Regions from separate parts of the Microbacterium sp. SLBN-111 genome, predicted to be linked through region 1. Evidence: predicted binding sites of a transcription regulator. Region 1 holds the regulator's gene; the other holds the start of a gene.

What was found. Region 1 encodes HspR, which represses chaperone genes until heat shock. Its sites were predicted from a motif close to AAGTTGAGTCNNNNNGACTCAACTT; they were not measured.
Region 2: a site for HspR is predicted at 5,180-5,204, ahead of RKD05_RS12615 (ATP-dependent Clp protease ATP-binding subunit). Genes of this name have one in related genera too.

What each region holds. Positions count from the first base shown of each region.
Region 1 covers NZ_JBMGQH010000001.1:1,568,746-1,576,109, forward strand. The annotation lists gene RKD05_RS07380 (DEAD/DEAH box helicase) at 69-1,829, shown strand; gene dnaK (molecular chaperone DnaK) at 2,233-4,101, shown strand; gene RKD05_RS07390 (nucleotide exchange factor GrpE) at 4,114-4,719, shown strand; gene RKD05_RS07395 (DnaJ C-terminal domain-containing protein) at 4,728-5,711, shown strand; gene RKD05_RS07400 (heat shock protein transcriptional repressor HspR) at 5,779-6,225, shown strand; gene RKD05_RS07405 (DUF998 domain-containing protein) at 6,475-7,110, shown strand; gene RKD05_RS07410 (MarR family winged helix-turn-helix transcriptional regulator) at 7,119-7,364, opposite strand, start outside.
Region 2 covers NZ_JBMGQH010000001.1:2,721,114-2,728,477, reverse strand. The annotation lists gene RKD05_RS12635 (RecQ family ATP-dependent DNA helicase) at 1-189, shown strand, start outside; gene RKD05_RS12630 (DoxX family protein) at 300-704, opposite strand; gene RKD05_RS12625 (LLM class flavin-dependent oxidoreductase) at 744-1,520, opposite strand; gene RKD05_RS12620 (LLM class flavin-dependent oxidoreductase) at 1,517-2,398, opposite strand; gene RKD05_RS12615 (ATP-dependent Clp protease ATP-binding subunit) at 2,636-5,164, opposite strand; gene RKD05_RS12610 (hypothetical protein) at 5,270-6,103, opposite strand; gene RKD05_RS12605 (EI24 domain-containing protein) at 6,164-6,928, shown strand; gene RKD05_RS12600 (hypothetical protein) at 6,953-7,102, shown strand; gene RKD05_RS12595 (class I SAM-dependent methyltransferase) at 7,114-7,364, shown strand, end outside.

The DNA of each region.
Region 1 (7,364 bases):
TGCCCTCGCGCGGCCTCTGACGCGGCCCCGAACGGGGGTTTCCCGGGGTGGCGGACTACCGTGGAGTCATGGCATCCGAATCCCCCGTCCCCTCCGCCGAGGCGGACACCGCCCCCGAGCAGCTCACGTTCGCCGATCTGGGACTGGATGCCGCCGTGCTCAAGGCCCTCAAGGACGTCGGCTACGAGACCCCGTCGGCCATCCAGGCCGCCACCATCCCCGTGCTCCTGCAGGGGCGCGACGTCGTCGGCCTCGCCCAGACCGGAACCGGGAAGACCGCCGCGTTCGCCCTTCCGGTGCTGTCGCAGATGGAGACCGGCCACAAGAATCCGCAGGCCCTCGTGCTGGCCCCGACGCGCGAGCTCGCGTTGCAGGTGTGCGAGGCGTTCGAGAAGTACGCCGCGCACATCAAGGGCGTCTCGGTGCTCCCCGTCTACGGCGGCCAGGGCTACGGCCAGCAGCTGTCGGCGCTGCGCCGCGGCGTCGACATCGTGGTGGGCACGCCGGGTCGCATCATGGACCACCTCGACAAGGGCACCCTCGACCTCAGCGAACTGAAGTACCTCGTGCTCGACGAGGCCGACGAGATGCTGAAGATGGGCTTCGCGGAGGACGTCGAGACCATCCTCGCGGACACCCCCGCCGACAAGCAGGTCGCGCTGTTCTCGGCCACGATGCCGGCGCAGATCCGCCGCATCTCCGCGCAGTACCTCAACGACCCCGAAGAGATCACGGTCAAGACCAAGACCACGACCTCGGCCAACATCACGCAGCGGTACCTCGTCGTGTCGTACCAGCAGAAGATCGACGCCCTCACCCGCATCCTCGAGGTCGAGAACTTCGAGGGCATGATCGTCTTCACCCGCACGAAGAACGAGACCGAGACGGTCGCCGAGAAGCTGCGCGCCCGCGGCTACACCGCCGCCGCGATCAACGGCGACGTCGCACAGGTGCAGCGCGAGCGCACGGTCAACCAGCTGAAGTCCGGCAAGCTCGACATCCTCGTCGCGACCGACGTCGCCGCGCGCGGGCTCGACGTCGAGCGCATCAGCCACGTCGTCAACTACGACCTGCCGATCGACACCGAGTCGTACGTGCACCGGATCGGCCGCACGGGTCGTGCCGGACGGAGCGGGGATGCCATCAGCTTCGTGACCCCGCGCGAGCGCCGCATGCTCACCGCGATCGAGAAGGCCACGCGTCAGCCGCTCACCGAGATGTCGCTGCCCAGCGTTGACGACGTCAACGCCACGCGCCTTACCCGCTTCGACGACGCGATCACCGCCGCGCTCGAGGACACCGCCGCGATCGCGACGTTCCGCGACGTCGTCGCCCACTACGTCGCGCACCACGACGTGCCGGAGGCGGATGTCGCCGCGGCGCTCGCCGTGGTCGCGCAGGGGGACACCCCGCTGCTGATGGAGGAGGAGACCATCCAGCAGCCGCGCTTCGACCGGGATCGCGACCGCGCGCCGCGCGACGGCGACCGCGACCGGGGCGACCGCGGCGACCGGGGAGATCGGCGCAGCAGCGACGGACGGTTCGCGACGTACCGCATCGCGGTGGGGCGTCGGCAGCGGGTCGAGCCGCGCCAGATTGTCGGGGCGCTCGCGAACGAGGGCGGCCTGCGCCGCAACGACTTCGGTGCGATCCAGATCCGCCAGGACTTCTCGCTCGTGGAGCTCCCGGCCGACCTGTCGCGCGACACCCTCAACCGGCTCACCGACACCCGCATCTCGGGCGTGCTCATCGACCTGCGCCTGGATCAGGGCGGCCGTTCCGCGAAGCGCAGCGACCGGCCGCAGCGCCGCTCGTACGATCGCGACTGAGCCCGCGGCATCCATTCCTTCGACGCCCTCGCGACCTGCCCGGTCGCGGGGGCGTCGTGGTGTGCGGGGTGATTCGCGCGTCGGCCGGCGTAGGCGGAGCGTGTCCCACTTTGTGCGGTGTGGGGCCGCTGCGGCTGCACATTGTGGGACATGTGCGTGGGGGTGGGGCGGCGCCCGGGGAGCGTGTCCCACTTTGTGCCGTTCAGAGGCGCCGCAGCCGCACATAGTGGGACATGCATGCCGTCGACGCCGCCATAGAAGTTGAGCCAATCCATATCAAGTCTGCTTGACGCCCCGAGAGGGCTGCGCTAGCCTTGAGTCATCGCGGCTCAACCCGCGCAGCAGGCTTCAGAAGCAACCCAGAGTCGTGGCATCCGCCCGGCTCATGATCAAGGAGACACATATGCCACGTGCAGTGGGAATCGACCTCGGGACGACCAACTCCGTCGTGAGCGTGCTCGAGGGTGGCGAGCCCAAGGTCATCGCCAACGCCGAGGGCTTCCGCACGACCCCCTCGGTCGTCGCGTTCACCAAGGACGGTGAGGTGCTCGTCGGCGAGACCGCGAAGCGCCAGGCCGTGACCAACGTCGACCGCACCGTTTCGTCCGTCAAGCGCCACATGGGCACGACCTGGACGTTCGACGTCGACGGCAAGAAGTGGACGCCGCAGGAGATCTCCGCGCGCATCCTCCAGAAGCTCAAGCGCGACGCCGAGGAGTACCTGGGCGACAGCGTGACGGATGCCGTCATCACGGTGCCCGCGTACTTCAACGACGCCGAGCGTCAGGCCACCAAGGAGGCCGGTGAGATCGCGGGCCTGAACGTCCTGCGCATCATCAACGAGCCCACCGCCGCCGCGCTCGCGTACGGCCTCGACAAGGGCAAGGAGGACGAGCTCATCCTCGTCTTCGACCTCGGTGGTGGAACCTTCGACGTCTCCCTCCTCGAGGTGGGCAAGGACGACGACTTCTCCACCATCCAGGTGCGCGCCACCGCCGGTGACAACCGCCTCGGTGGCGACGACTGGGACCAGCGCGTCGTCGACTACCTGATCACGCAGTTCAAGAACACGACCGGTGTCGACGTCTCGGGCGACAAGATCGCCCTGCAGCGCCTCAAGGAGGCCGCGGAGCAGGCGAAGAAGGAGCTGTCCTCGTCGACCTCGACGAGCGTCAACCTCCCCTACCTCTCGCTCACCGAGTCGGGCCCCGTGTCGCTGTCCGAGACGCTCACCCGCGCGAAGTTCGAGGACCTCACCAAGGACCTCCTCGACCGCACCCGCAAGCCCTTCTCGGACGTCATCCGTGAGGCCGGCGTCAAGGTCGACGACATCGCGCACGTCGTGCTCGTCGGCGGCTCGACCCGCATGCCCGCGGTCGCCGAGCTGGTGAAGAAGGAGACCGGTCGCGACGCCAACAAGGGCGTCAACCCCGACGAGGTCGTGGCCGTAGGCGCCGCCCTGCAGGCCGGCGTCCTCAAGGGTGAGCGCAAGGACGTTCTGCTCATCGACGTCACCCCCCTGAGCCTCGGCATCGAGACCAAGGGTGGCATCATGACCAAGCTCATCGAGCGCAACACGGCCATCCCGACCAAGCGCAGCGAGACCTTCACCACCGCCGACGACAACCAGCCGTCTGTCGCGATCCAGGTCTTCCAGGGCGAGCGCGAGTTCACCCGCGACAACAAGCCGCTGGGCACCTTCGAGCTCACCGGTATCGCCCCGGCTCCCCGTGGCATCCCGCAGGTCGAGGTCACCTTCGACATCGACGCCAACGGCATCGTGCACGTGTCCGCGAAGGACAAGGGCACCGGCAAGGAGCAGTCGATGACCATCACGGGCGGCTCGTCGCTGCCCAAGGAGGACATCGAGCGCATGGTCCGCGAGGCCGAGGAGAACGCGGCGGAAGACAAGAAGCGCCGCGAGTCCGCCGAGACCCGCAACCAGGCCGAGACCCTGTCGTACTCGATCGAGAAGCTGATCAAGGACAACGAGGACAAGCTGCCCGAAGACGTCAAGAACGACGTCCAGGCCGACGTCGACGCCCTCAAGACGGCGCTCGCCGGTGAGGACGACGACGCGGTCAAGACCGCGTTCGACAAGCTCAACGCGAGCCAGGGCAAGCTCGGCGAGGCCATCTACGCCTCGTCGCAGGCCCAGGGCCAGCCCGCCGACCCCAACGTCGGCCAGCCGGGCAACGGTGAGACGCCGAACCCCGAGGAAGACGTCATCGACGCCGAAGTGGTCGACGACGAGACCGACGAGAAGAAGTAAGCGACAGAACTGATGGCACACAAGGACGACGAACAGCCCCAGGGCTCGGGCGCCGGTCCTGACGAGACGACGGGGCCGGAGGAGAACACCTCCGGCCCCGCGCCGTCGGACCAGACCCCGGATGCCGAGGGCCTCACGATCGACGACATCCTCGGCGCCGAGCAGACGCCCGAGGCCGCCGCAGAGGGAGCTTCCTCCGACAAGGAGGCTTCGCTGCTGATCGACCTCAAGCGCCTGCAGGCGGAGTACGCCAACTACCGTCGACGGACCGAGGAGCAGCGCGAGCGCGAGATCGAGCGCGCGAAGGGCGAGGCCGTGAAGGGCCTGCTGCCCGTCATGGATGACCTCGACCGCGCCGAGAAGCACGGCGATCTCGTCGAGGGCACCCCCTTCGCCGCGATCGGCGACAAGGTGCGCGCGGTGGCCGAGCGGCTCGGCGTGGTCTCGTACGGCACGGCCGGCGAGCCCTTCGACCCGCAGCACCACGAGGCGATCTTCCAGGCGCCCACGCCCGGCGTGACCCAGGCCACCGTGCTCGAGGTCGTCGAGGTGGGTTACCGCCTCGGCTCCGTCGAGCTGCGGCCGGCCAAGGTCGTCGTCGCCGTGCCGGTCGAGTAGGAGGACGCATGGCGAGTCAGGACTGGTTCGACAAGGACTTCTACAAGGTCCTCGGTGTCGACAAGGGCGTGAGTGCTGCCGATCTCAAGAAGACGTACCGCAAGCTCGCGCGCCAGTACCACCCCGACTCGAACCCGGGTGACGCGAAGGCCGAGGCCAAGTTCAAGGAGATCAGCGAGGCGTACGCCGTGCTGAGCGACCCCGAGCAGCGCGAGGAGTACGACCAGATCCGGGCCATGGGCTCGGGGGCGCGCTTCTCGGCACCCGGGACGGCGGGCGGCGGCGGTTTCGACGACGTCTTCAGCCGGTTCGGGCAGCAGCGCGGGGGAGCGTCGGGCGGTTTCGACGACTTCTTCTCGATGTTCGACCAGCAGGGCGGCGGCTTCGGCTCCGGCCGGTTCGGGCAGCCGTCGGGCGGTTTCCGCGGCTTCGGCGGCCCGCAGCGCGGCGCCGACGTCACGGCCCGGACGACGCTCGACTTCGTCACCGCGGCCAAGGGCGAGACGATCACGCTGCAGGGCGAGGACGGCGTGCCGTTCAAGGTCAAGATCCCCGCGGGAGTTGCCGACGGCCAGAAGATCCGGCTGCGCGGTCGCGGTCGTCCGTCCCCGGACGGCGGAGAGAACGGCGACATCGTCGTGACGGTCGCGGTCCGGCCTCACCCGGTGTTCACCCGCGACGGGCTGAACCTCCGGCTGACGGTCCCCGTGACCTTCACCGAGGCGGCCCTCGGCGCGACGATCGAGGTGCCGACCCTCGGCGGAGACCCCGTGCGACTGCGTGTCGCCCCGGGCACCCCGTCCGGGCGGGTGCTGCGCGTCAAGGAGCGTGGCATCCACTCGTCCAAGGGCACCGGTGACCTGCTGGCCGAGGTCCAGGTGGCCGTTCCCAGCCACCTCGACGACGACGCCCGCGAGGCCCTCGAGCGCTTCCACGCGCTCGAACCGAAAGAGAATCCCCGCGCCGACCTGATGGCCAAGGCGCGGCAGTAACGCTGGACTCCTGGCATCCGCCACAATCGGATGCCAGGAGCAGGCGATCGACGAGAGAGGAGAGGCCGTGTCCGACAAGGAAATCGATGAGGACGCGCCGATCTTCGCGATCGCCGTGGCCGCCGAGCTGTCGAACATGCACCCACAGACGCTGCGGCAGTACGACCGCCTCGGCCTCGTCGTGCCCGCCCGTACGCAGGGCGGATCGCGGCGGTATTCGAGCCGCCACGTGCAGCAGCTGCGCGAGGTGGCGCGGCTGTCGAGCGAGGGCATGAGTCTTCCCGCGATCGCGCGGCTCCTCGCCCTCGAGGAGCGCGTGCACGAACTCGCCCGCCGCGTCAGCGACCTGGAGCGGCAGCTCATGGCGGAGCGCCAGGCGCGCCCCGGCGCGCGCGTGTTCGCCGCCGGAGCCACCGGCTCGGTCGTGACGCTGCGCCACGGTGCCCGCGTTCGCCGCGCGACCGACGTCGTGCTGTGGCGCCCGGGCGGGCTGCTCGACCCCGACGAGGACTGACGCGCCTCGCGTCTGCGCGTGCGGCTGCGGCCCGGCTCGGGTCAGTGGTTCGCGCGTGGCCGCGCGGCGTGGCGCCGGGTCAGTGATCCGCGCAATGTCGGTTCGGATGGATGCCGGGCCCTGAGGCTGCGCGGATCGCTGAGGTCGCGCGGGCCGGCCGCCCGCGGCGTTGACCCCAGCCGACCCCTCCCATAATCTCTCTGTATGCGAGAGAATATGAGTCGGCCGCAGATCGACACGGCTTCGGCCGTGACCCGCAGCCTCTTGGGCTGGGGCGTCGTCGCCGGGCCGTTCTACGTCGTCGTCGGACTCGTGCTCGCGCTCACGCGGCCGGGATTCGACCTCAGCAAGCACGCACTCTCGCTCCTCATGCTCGGCGACCTCGGGTGGCTGCAGCGCGCCAATGTCATCCTGTCCGGGCTCATGGTGCTCGCGGCGGCGTACGGCATCCTGCGCCTCATCCGGAGCGGGCGCGGGCTGGCGATCGGAGTCCTCGTCGGCGTGTACGGCGTCGGCCTCGTGCTGAGCGGGATCTTCCCGCCCGACCCGGTCGCCGGGTTCCCGCCCGGGTCCGAGCCGGGCGCCTCGGTCAGCGGCATCCTGCACCTGCTCTTCGGCGCGCTCGGTTTCGTCGCGATCGGTGCCGCCGCTTTCGCGTACGCCGCCTGGTGTCGCGCAGAGCAGGTCTCGGGGCGCGCGCGGCTGTCGGTCGTGCTCGGCGTGCTCGTCCTGGTCGGGTTCGTCGCGGGGGCCGCGCTCGCGCAGTCGCCGGTCGGCGTGGCGCTGCTGTGGATCGCCGTCCTCGCCGCGTGGGGCTGGCTGGCGCTCGCGAGCGCGCGGCTCTACGCGTGGACGCCGCACCCGGTGACCGGCGCCCGTCGCTAGGACCGCGGTCAGTCCGCGTCGGCGCCGCGCGACGAACGCAGCAGCTCGATCTCGACCCGGTTGACCTCGGCCGCGGCTTCGAGGATCCGCGTGCCGACCGCGATCTCGTCGGGCGTGAGTGTGTCGAGGAACGCGTCCCACCGCGCCCCGACACGCGCGTACACGGGACCGACATCGGCGAACACGCGCCGCGCGTCGGCGACGACCCGCACCTTGCGTCCGTCGTCGGGGTCGCGCGTGCGCGTGACGTAGCC
Region 2 (7,364 bases), 1.2 Mb from region 1:
GCCGGCGCGGACGCCGACCCCGACGACCTCCGCGTCGACTCGGTGGTCGACCACCACGAGTGGGGAACCGGGACGGTGATGGCCGTCGAGGCCGACCGGCTCACGGTGTTCTTCCCCGACCACGGCTACAAGGTGCTCGCTCGTGCCGCGTTCGACCGCGGCATCCTGGAACTCGGCGACGCCGCGTAGCCCGGGCCGCGGCGCGGGGAACACCGCCGTTTGGGGCGCATTTCGCGGTTTGGGGCGCGCGATTTACGCCCCAAACCGCGGATGACGCCCCAAACCCGGGAGGCCCGGGGTCACTCCCGCGTCGACCACCACGCCCAGGCCACGAGCGGCGCCTGCAGGAACAGCCGCGCGAAGCGCGCGCGGTCCGTGCTCAGCCCCGGAGCGGAGCGGCCGGTGCGCCACTGGTGCACGTTGCCGGGGAAGACGGCGACGAGGAACGCCGCGACGGCGGCCCCGACCCGGCGACGCTCGCGGGGCAGCGCGACCAGCCCGACCCCGAGGAGCACCTCGGCGGCCCCGGATGCCACGACGATGGCGTCCTTGTCCGTGTGCAGCATCTTCGTCGCCCAGTCCGGGACGACGATCCGGTACCCGCGGCGACCCCACGTGACGTGGCTGATCCCCGCGGCGACCAGCAGCAGGGCCAGCGCGCCGCGCGCGACGGAACGGACCGGGGCACCTCGACGTCGTGGCATCCGGTCAGTCTGCCATCCGGCGACGGCCCCCGGGTCGGGTCAGAGCGGCGTCGGACCGGTGCGCCGCACGAACTCGACGTACTCCGCGACGGTGTCCTCCGGGACGATCGCGCGCAGCACCACTTCGTCCACCCCGGCGGTGTACGCCTCGAGCGCGGGGCCGAGATCGGTGACATCGCGGATCGTCGTGTCAGCGGCATCCACCCCCATCCGGGCGAAGTTCGCGGCGTAGTTCGGGAACGAGGCGTACCGCGCGGTCTCGGCGTCGAGCCTCGCGCGCGCGGCGTCGACGATCGCGGTGCGCACGTAGACGGCGACATGGGTGTCGGGCGCGAGTTCGCGCAGGGCCGCGGCCTGCTCGGCCGCCTCGATCGGCGGCACCCAGTTCAGCAGGACGCCCTCGGCGCGCTCGACGGCGAGCCGCCGCATCCGCGGCCCGAGCGCGCCGACGAGCACGCGCGGGATCCCCGCATCGTGCAGGACGTCGATCGCCTCGCCCACGCGGGCGAGCGCCCCCTCCTTCGCGATGCCCGAGCCGATGCCCAGCGTCAGGCGATCGAGCGGAAGAGCGAGGGATGCCACCTCGGCGGCGATCTGCGCGGCGGGCCGCCGGTCCACGGGCACGACGCCCGTCGCGAGGTGGAGCGTCCGAGTGACCCGGGCGGCCGCGGCGAGCGCCGCGAGCGCATCGCCGTCGGGGGTGTCGTTGATCCACAGCGTGTGGAACCCGGCTGCCTCGACCGACGGGGCGATCTCGGCGACCGCGTCGGGACCGAGCGTGCCGGCGAAGCCGATGGAGACGACGCCCCGACTCACGAGACGCCCCCGGCGGAGGGGATCTCGGCGGCGACCTGGCCGACGGCCGAGAAGAACACGTGCAGATCGACGTCGTCGGTGGGCAGCAGCACGACATCGTCGACGCCGACGGCCTGGAACCGCGCGACGCCCTCGGCGATGTCGCCGACGGATCCCGCGAGCGCCCGGTCGGCGGCATCCGGTCGGTCCTTCAGCACCGCGCCCACGCGGTCGGACGCGCCCGGCCCGAACGCGGTCAGGACGTACGCCACGACGTCGGGCTTACCCTCCCGACCGGCCTCCACCCAGCCGGCATGGACCGTGCGGACGGCTTCGGCGACCTCTTCCACGGTGTGGCGGCTGTCGAGGATCACGCCGTCGGCCACCGCACCCGCGAGGTGGAGCGTCTTCGGACCTTCCGCCGCCGCGTAAACCCGCGGCGCGACGACGGGCGGCCAGTCCAGCGACACGTCGCGCAGCTTCACGTACCGCCCCTCGGTCGTCACGGTGTCGCCGGCGAGGAGGCTGCGCAACGCGGGCAGCTGCTCCTGCATGAGCGTGAGCGGCGAGGCGGCCTTGGCGCCGATCTGCCGCATCCAGTCCTGCACGCCGTGACCGAAACCGGGGAGGAGTCGCTCCGGGAACATGCGCTCGATGGTCGCGACCTCCATCGCCGACGCCGCGACGTTGCGGAGGGGGAACGGCGCGATGCCGACGCCCACGCGGAGGTGGTCGGTGGCGGCGAGCGCCGCGGTCGCGGCGGCCCACGCGGACGAGCGGAAGCAGTCCTCCCACAGCCACAACTCGGGGACGCCCTCGCCCTCGGCGACGCGCGCCGCCTCGCGGAGCTCTTCGGGGGGATGGGGGTACGGGCTGAAGATCGTGCCGATACGACTCATGCCTCTACTCTGCCCTGCCCCACCGACATTGCGGCAGGGGCAGAGTGGCATCATCACAGCGCGTCCCGTCTCTGGCGCAGCATGTCCCACTTTTGGCTGCCTGGACGGCCCCGCGGCAGCCAAAAGTGGGACATGCACTCGCGTCGCTGCTGAGCGTGCCAGGCCCGCACCCTACGGCGCCCCGACACAGCGAAAGGCCCCCGGGACCCGAAGGTCCCGAGGGCCTGACGCCGCGACTTACGCGGCGAGCACCTCCATGGCGGCCCGCACGACGAACCCGGCGTCCGTGGCATCCACGGTCACGGCTCCCCCGTCGACGAGCTCTCCCGCGACGAACAGGTCGGCGATGCGGTCGTCGATCTCGCGCTGGATGACCCGGCGCAGCGGCCGCGCCCCATACTCGGGCTCGTACCCGACCTCGGCGAGGCGGTCGACGGCGGCATCCGTCACCTCGAGCGACACCTCGCGCGACGCGAGGCGCTTCGACGTGCGCTCCAGCAGCAGCCGGACGATGTCGCGCAGCTGCTCCTTCTCGAGCTTGCGGAACATCACGATGTCGTCGATGCGGTTGAGGAACTCGGGCCGCATCGCCTCGCGGAGCTTGCCCATGACGCGGTCGCGCAGGTCGTCGTCGGCGAAGTCGCGTCCGGTCGTGGTGAACCCGATGGCTCCCGAACGGGATGCCAGGTACTCGCTGCCCAGGTTCGAGGTCATCACGATGACGGTGTTGCGGAAGTCGACCGTGCGCCCCTGGCCGTCGGTCAGGCGTCCGTCGTCGAGCACCTGCAGCAGCAGCGTGAAGACGTCGGGGTGGGCCTTCTCGATCTCGTCGAACAGCACGACGGAGTAGGGGTTCCGGCGCACGCGCTCGGTGAGCTGTCCGGCCTCGTCGTAGCCGACGTATCCGGGAGGGGCACCGATGAGGCGCGACACGGTGTGCCGTTCGCCGAACTCGCTCATGTCGAAGCGGATCACGGCGGAATCGTCGTCGAAAAGGGACCCTGCCAACGCCTTCGCCAGCTCGGTCTTGCCCACGCCCGTGGGTCCGAGGAACAGGAACGATCCGACCGGCCGACGCTCGTCGCCGAGCCCGGTGCGGTTGCGGCGCACGGCCTTGGCGACCGCGGTGACCGCGGCATCCTGTCCGATGACCCGGCCGTGCAGGTCGTCCTCCAGGTGCGACAGGCGGCCGCGCTCGGTGGCGGTCAGACGCGACACGGGGATGCCGGTGGACCGGCTGATCACCGCGGCGATCTCGGGCTCGTCGACCACCGCATCGGGACGGGGGGCGGACGTCGCCGTCGCCAGGCGCTCCTGCACCGCGGTGATCTCGTCGCGGATGCGCGAGGCCTCCTCGTAGTGCTCGGCCGAGACGGCGGCGTTCTTGTCGGCTTCCAGGACGGCCAGCCGCTCGACGAGGGCCGTCGTGTCGACCGCGACGCCGAGGCGCAGGCGCAGACGCGCGCCGGCCTGGTCGATGAGGTCGATCGCCTTGTCCGGCAGCACACGGTCGGGGAGGTACCGGTCGCTCAGCTCCACCGCGGCGCGCAGCGCGTCGTCGGTGTAGGTGACGGAGTGGTGCTCCTCGTACGCCGAGCGCAGGCCCCGCAGGATCTCGACGGCATTGGTGAGCGACGGCTCGCCGACGCGCACGGGCTGCAGACGCCGCTCGAGGGCGGGGTCCTTCTCGATCGTGCGGTACTCCTTCAGCGTCGTGGCACCGATGAGGTGCAGCTCGCCCCGGGCCAGCCGCGGCTTGAGGATGTTTCCGGCATCCATCGCGCCTTCGCCACCGGCACCGGCGCCCACGATGGTGTGCACCTCGTCGATGAAGACGACGAGCTTGCCGGACTGTGCGGCGATCTCGTCCATCGTCTGAGTCAGACGCTCCTCGAAGTCGCCGCGGTAGCGGGCGCCGGAGAGCATCGCGGCGAGGTCGATCGAGACGACGCGGGTGTCGCGCAGCTGCTCGGGCACGGCGCCCTCGACGATCGCGCGGGCGAGTCCCTCGACGACGGCGGTCTTTCCGACGCCGGCCTCACCGATCAGCACGGGGTTGTTCTTCGTGCGACGGCTCAGGATCTCGATGGTCTGCTCGATCTCGTCGGCGCGGCCGATCACCGGGTCGAGGCGGCCGGACGCGGCGAGCGCGGTGAGGTCGGTGCCGAACCGGTCGAGATTCGGGGTCGTGGATGCCGTCTCCTCGGGCGCCGTGGCCTGCTCGCCGCCGACGACGGTCTCGCGCACGCCCTGGGTCAGAGCCTCGGCGGTGACACCGGCCTGCGCGAGGATCTGCCCGGCGGGGGCGTCCTGCGCGAGGACGAGAGCGAAGAACAGGTGGTCGGGGTCGACGTAGGTCGACCCGGCGGCGCGGGCGACCTGGAACGCGTGGAACAGCGCGCGCTGGACCGATCCCGCCACGACGGCACCGTCGACGTCCGCGGCGGGACCGGCGGCCGGAAGGCGGCTCTCGGCGGCGCGGGCGATCGCGGCGGGGTCGGCGCCGAGACGCGCGACGGCGTCGCGTGCGGGCGCCTGTCCGACGAGGACGTGCAAGACGTGCAGCGCGTCGAGTTCGCGCTGGCCGCGGCCGAGCGCGTAGCGGCCGGCCTCCTGCAGAGCCTCCTGGGTGCGGGCGCTCAGGAACCGGCTGAGGTCGATCGAACGCTCGGCGCGCGCCCGCTCACCGGCGAGGTAACGCGCGAGGAACTCGTCGAACGACTGGGCGCCGTTGTCCCCGGCGCCGGGGGTGACATCTTCGGGCAATTCCGTCTCCTGTGATACGTGAGTGGAGTCGACTCAAGTTTCTTACTTGAGTGGCTGCGTATCAAGTTCAACGGGAGGGCTCCGAGGATATTCCCGGCGAACGGATCAGGCGAGAAGCCGCGGATCCGGCTCGTTCCACAGCTCCACGGTCTGCAGCAGCCAGAACACCGCGAACAGCACGAGAGCCGCTGCCTCACCGAGGAACACCCACGGCACCGGGCGGGTGACGTCCACTCCCCCGACGGCCAGCACGAGGGTGGCCGCGAGTCCGACGAGGGCGACCAGGATGCCGATCGCCACCGCCGCATACGCGGGGCGGAACCGCTCCGGTGCCCGTTGCGGACGCCACGCGGCGATCGCGGCCACGGCACCGATGAGAAGGAAGAAGCCCACCGCCGCCGCGTTGTGCGCGAAGAGGAGGAACGCGTCGCGAGCGACGAGCGCCCACGTCCCGAATCCGAGGACCACCACGACCACCGCCGCCGCGGTCACCGCGACCCCGCGCGACATCGTCCCCTGCACGATCGACAGCACCACCCCCGCAACCACCCCGACGAGGACCACGAATGCCACGCTCACGCCGTTGTTGAAGACGGCGGGAAGCACGGCGGGCGGAACACAGCGGACGGCAGCGCCGCACACCTCGGCCTCCACCGTCGTCGGCACGACGGAGATGACGAGCGCCAGCACAGCGGCGACATCGAGCAGCCCCTGTTCGACGCTGTGTCCGGACAGCGCGACGAACGCCGCCGCGACGACGAAGAGGCTCGCGACGAACACCGGCCCCGCCGGCGTGTAGTACGCCGCGCTCAGCGACGGCAGCGATCCCCCGACGATCTCCTCCACCGTCACCGCGACGGCGACGAGCAGCGTCGCGGCGAGGATGGTCAGACGCACGTATCGGTAGGTGCGCTGCGTCGACGTGGTGCGGATGCGCATAGCGGCATCCTGACAGCCACCCCCGACGTCGCGACCGCGGCGCTCTGCAAGAATGCCCGGATGCGCGAGTTCCTCCAGGGCGCCCGGATGCTCCTCCGCGGCCTCGGCCAGTGGCGAAGCTCCCCCGGGGCGATGGCGCTCGGCCTCATCCCCGGGTTCCTCGTGGCCCTCGTCCTCGGTGCGGCGCTCGTCGGCTGGGGCGTCCTCCTCGGCGAGGTCGTGGACGACTGGACCCCCTTCGCGAACACGTGGGACCCGCTGTGGGCCACCGTCCTGCGCACCGCGATCGTCGTCGCCTCGTTCGGCGCGGCTGCGTTCCTCGCGATCGTGTCCTTCACCGCGGTGACCCTCGCCGTCGGCGAGCCGTTCTACGACCGGATCTGGCGCGCCACCGAGCTCACCGCCACCGGACGGATCCCGGATGCCGACTACGGCTTCTGGCGCGCCGCCGGCGATGCTGTGCGCCTCATCTTCCGCGGGGCGTTGGCTGCGCTGGCCGCGTGGCTCCTCGGCCTCATCCCCTTCGTCGGCGGCGTCCTCGGCTTCCTCGTCGGCCTGCTGCTCACCGGCTGGCTCCTCGCCGACGAACTGACCTCGCGCGCCCTCTCCGCCCGCGGGTTCGACCGCCGCGCCCGTCGCGCCGTGCTGCGCGACAACCGGGCGCGGGCGCTCGGCTTCGGCGTCGCGACGCAGCTGTGCTTCCTCGTTCCGCTCGGAGCGGTCGCCGTGATGCCCGCCGCGGTGGCCGGCAGCACCCTCTGGACGCACGCCGCGCTGCGCGAGACGACCGGCACGGCGGACCGGGCGTCCGACGCGGCACGATAACCTGGACCGACCGAAGGGATCCCCATGTTCATCGTCTCGCTCATCCTGTTCGTCGGCGGCATGCTGCTCACCGGCCTGTCGTTCTCGCTCGCCGCGCCCGCGCTGTTCTTCGCCCTCGGCATCCTGCTGGTCGCCGCCTCCCTCGCGCTGCCGTTCCACTTCGGCACCCGCTGATCCCCCACTCGGTGCCCTTCTCGTTCGACGACCTCCGCCGCTGGCCCGACCTGGAGGGTCCGGACCTCGTCGCGGTGGATGCCGCCGACCGCCTGATCCTCGACGAATCCGAGGCCGCCCGGGCCGATGCGCCCGAGGGCGGCCTCGTCGTCATCGATGACGCGTACGGCGCCCTGACGCTCGCCGCTGCCGCGACCGGGGCGCGTGGCATCCGGGTCCACCAGGACGCCCTCACCGGCGAGCGAGCGCTCGAGGCCAACGC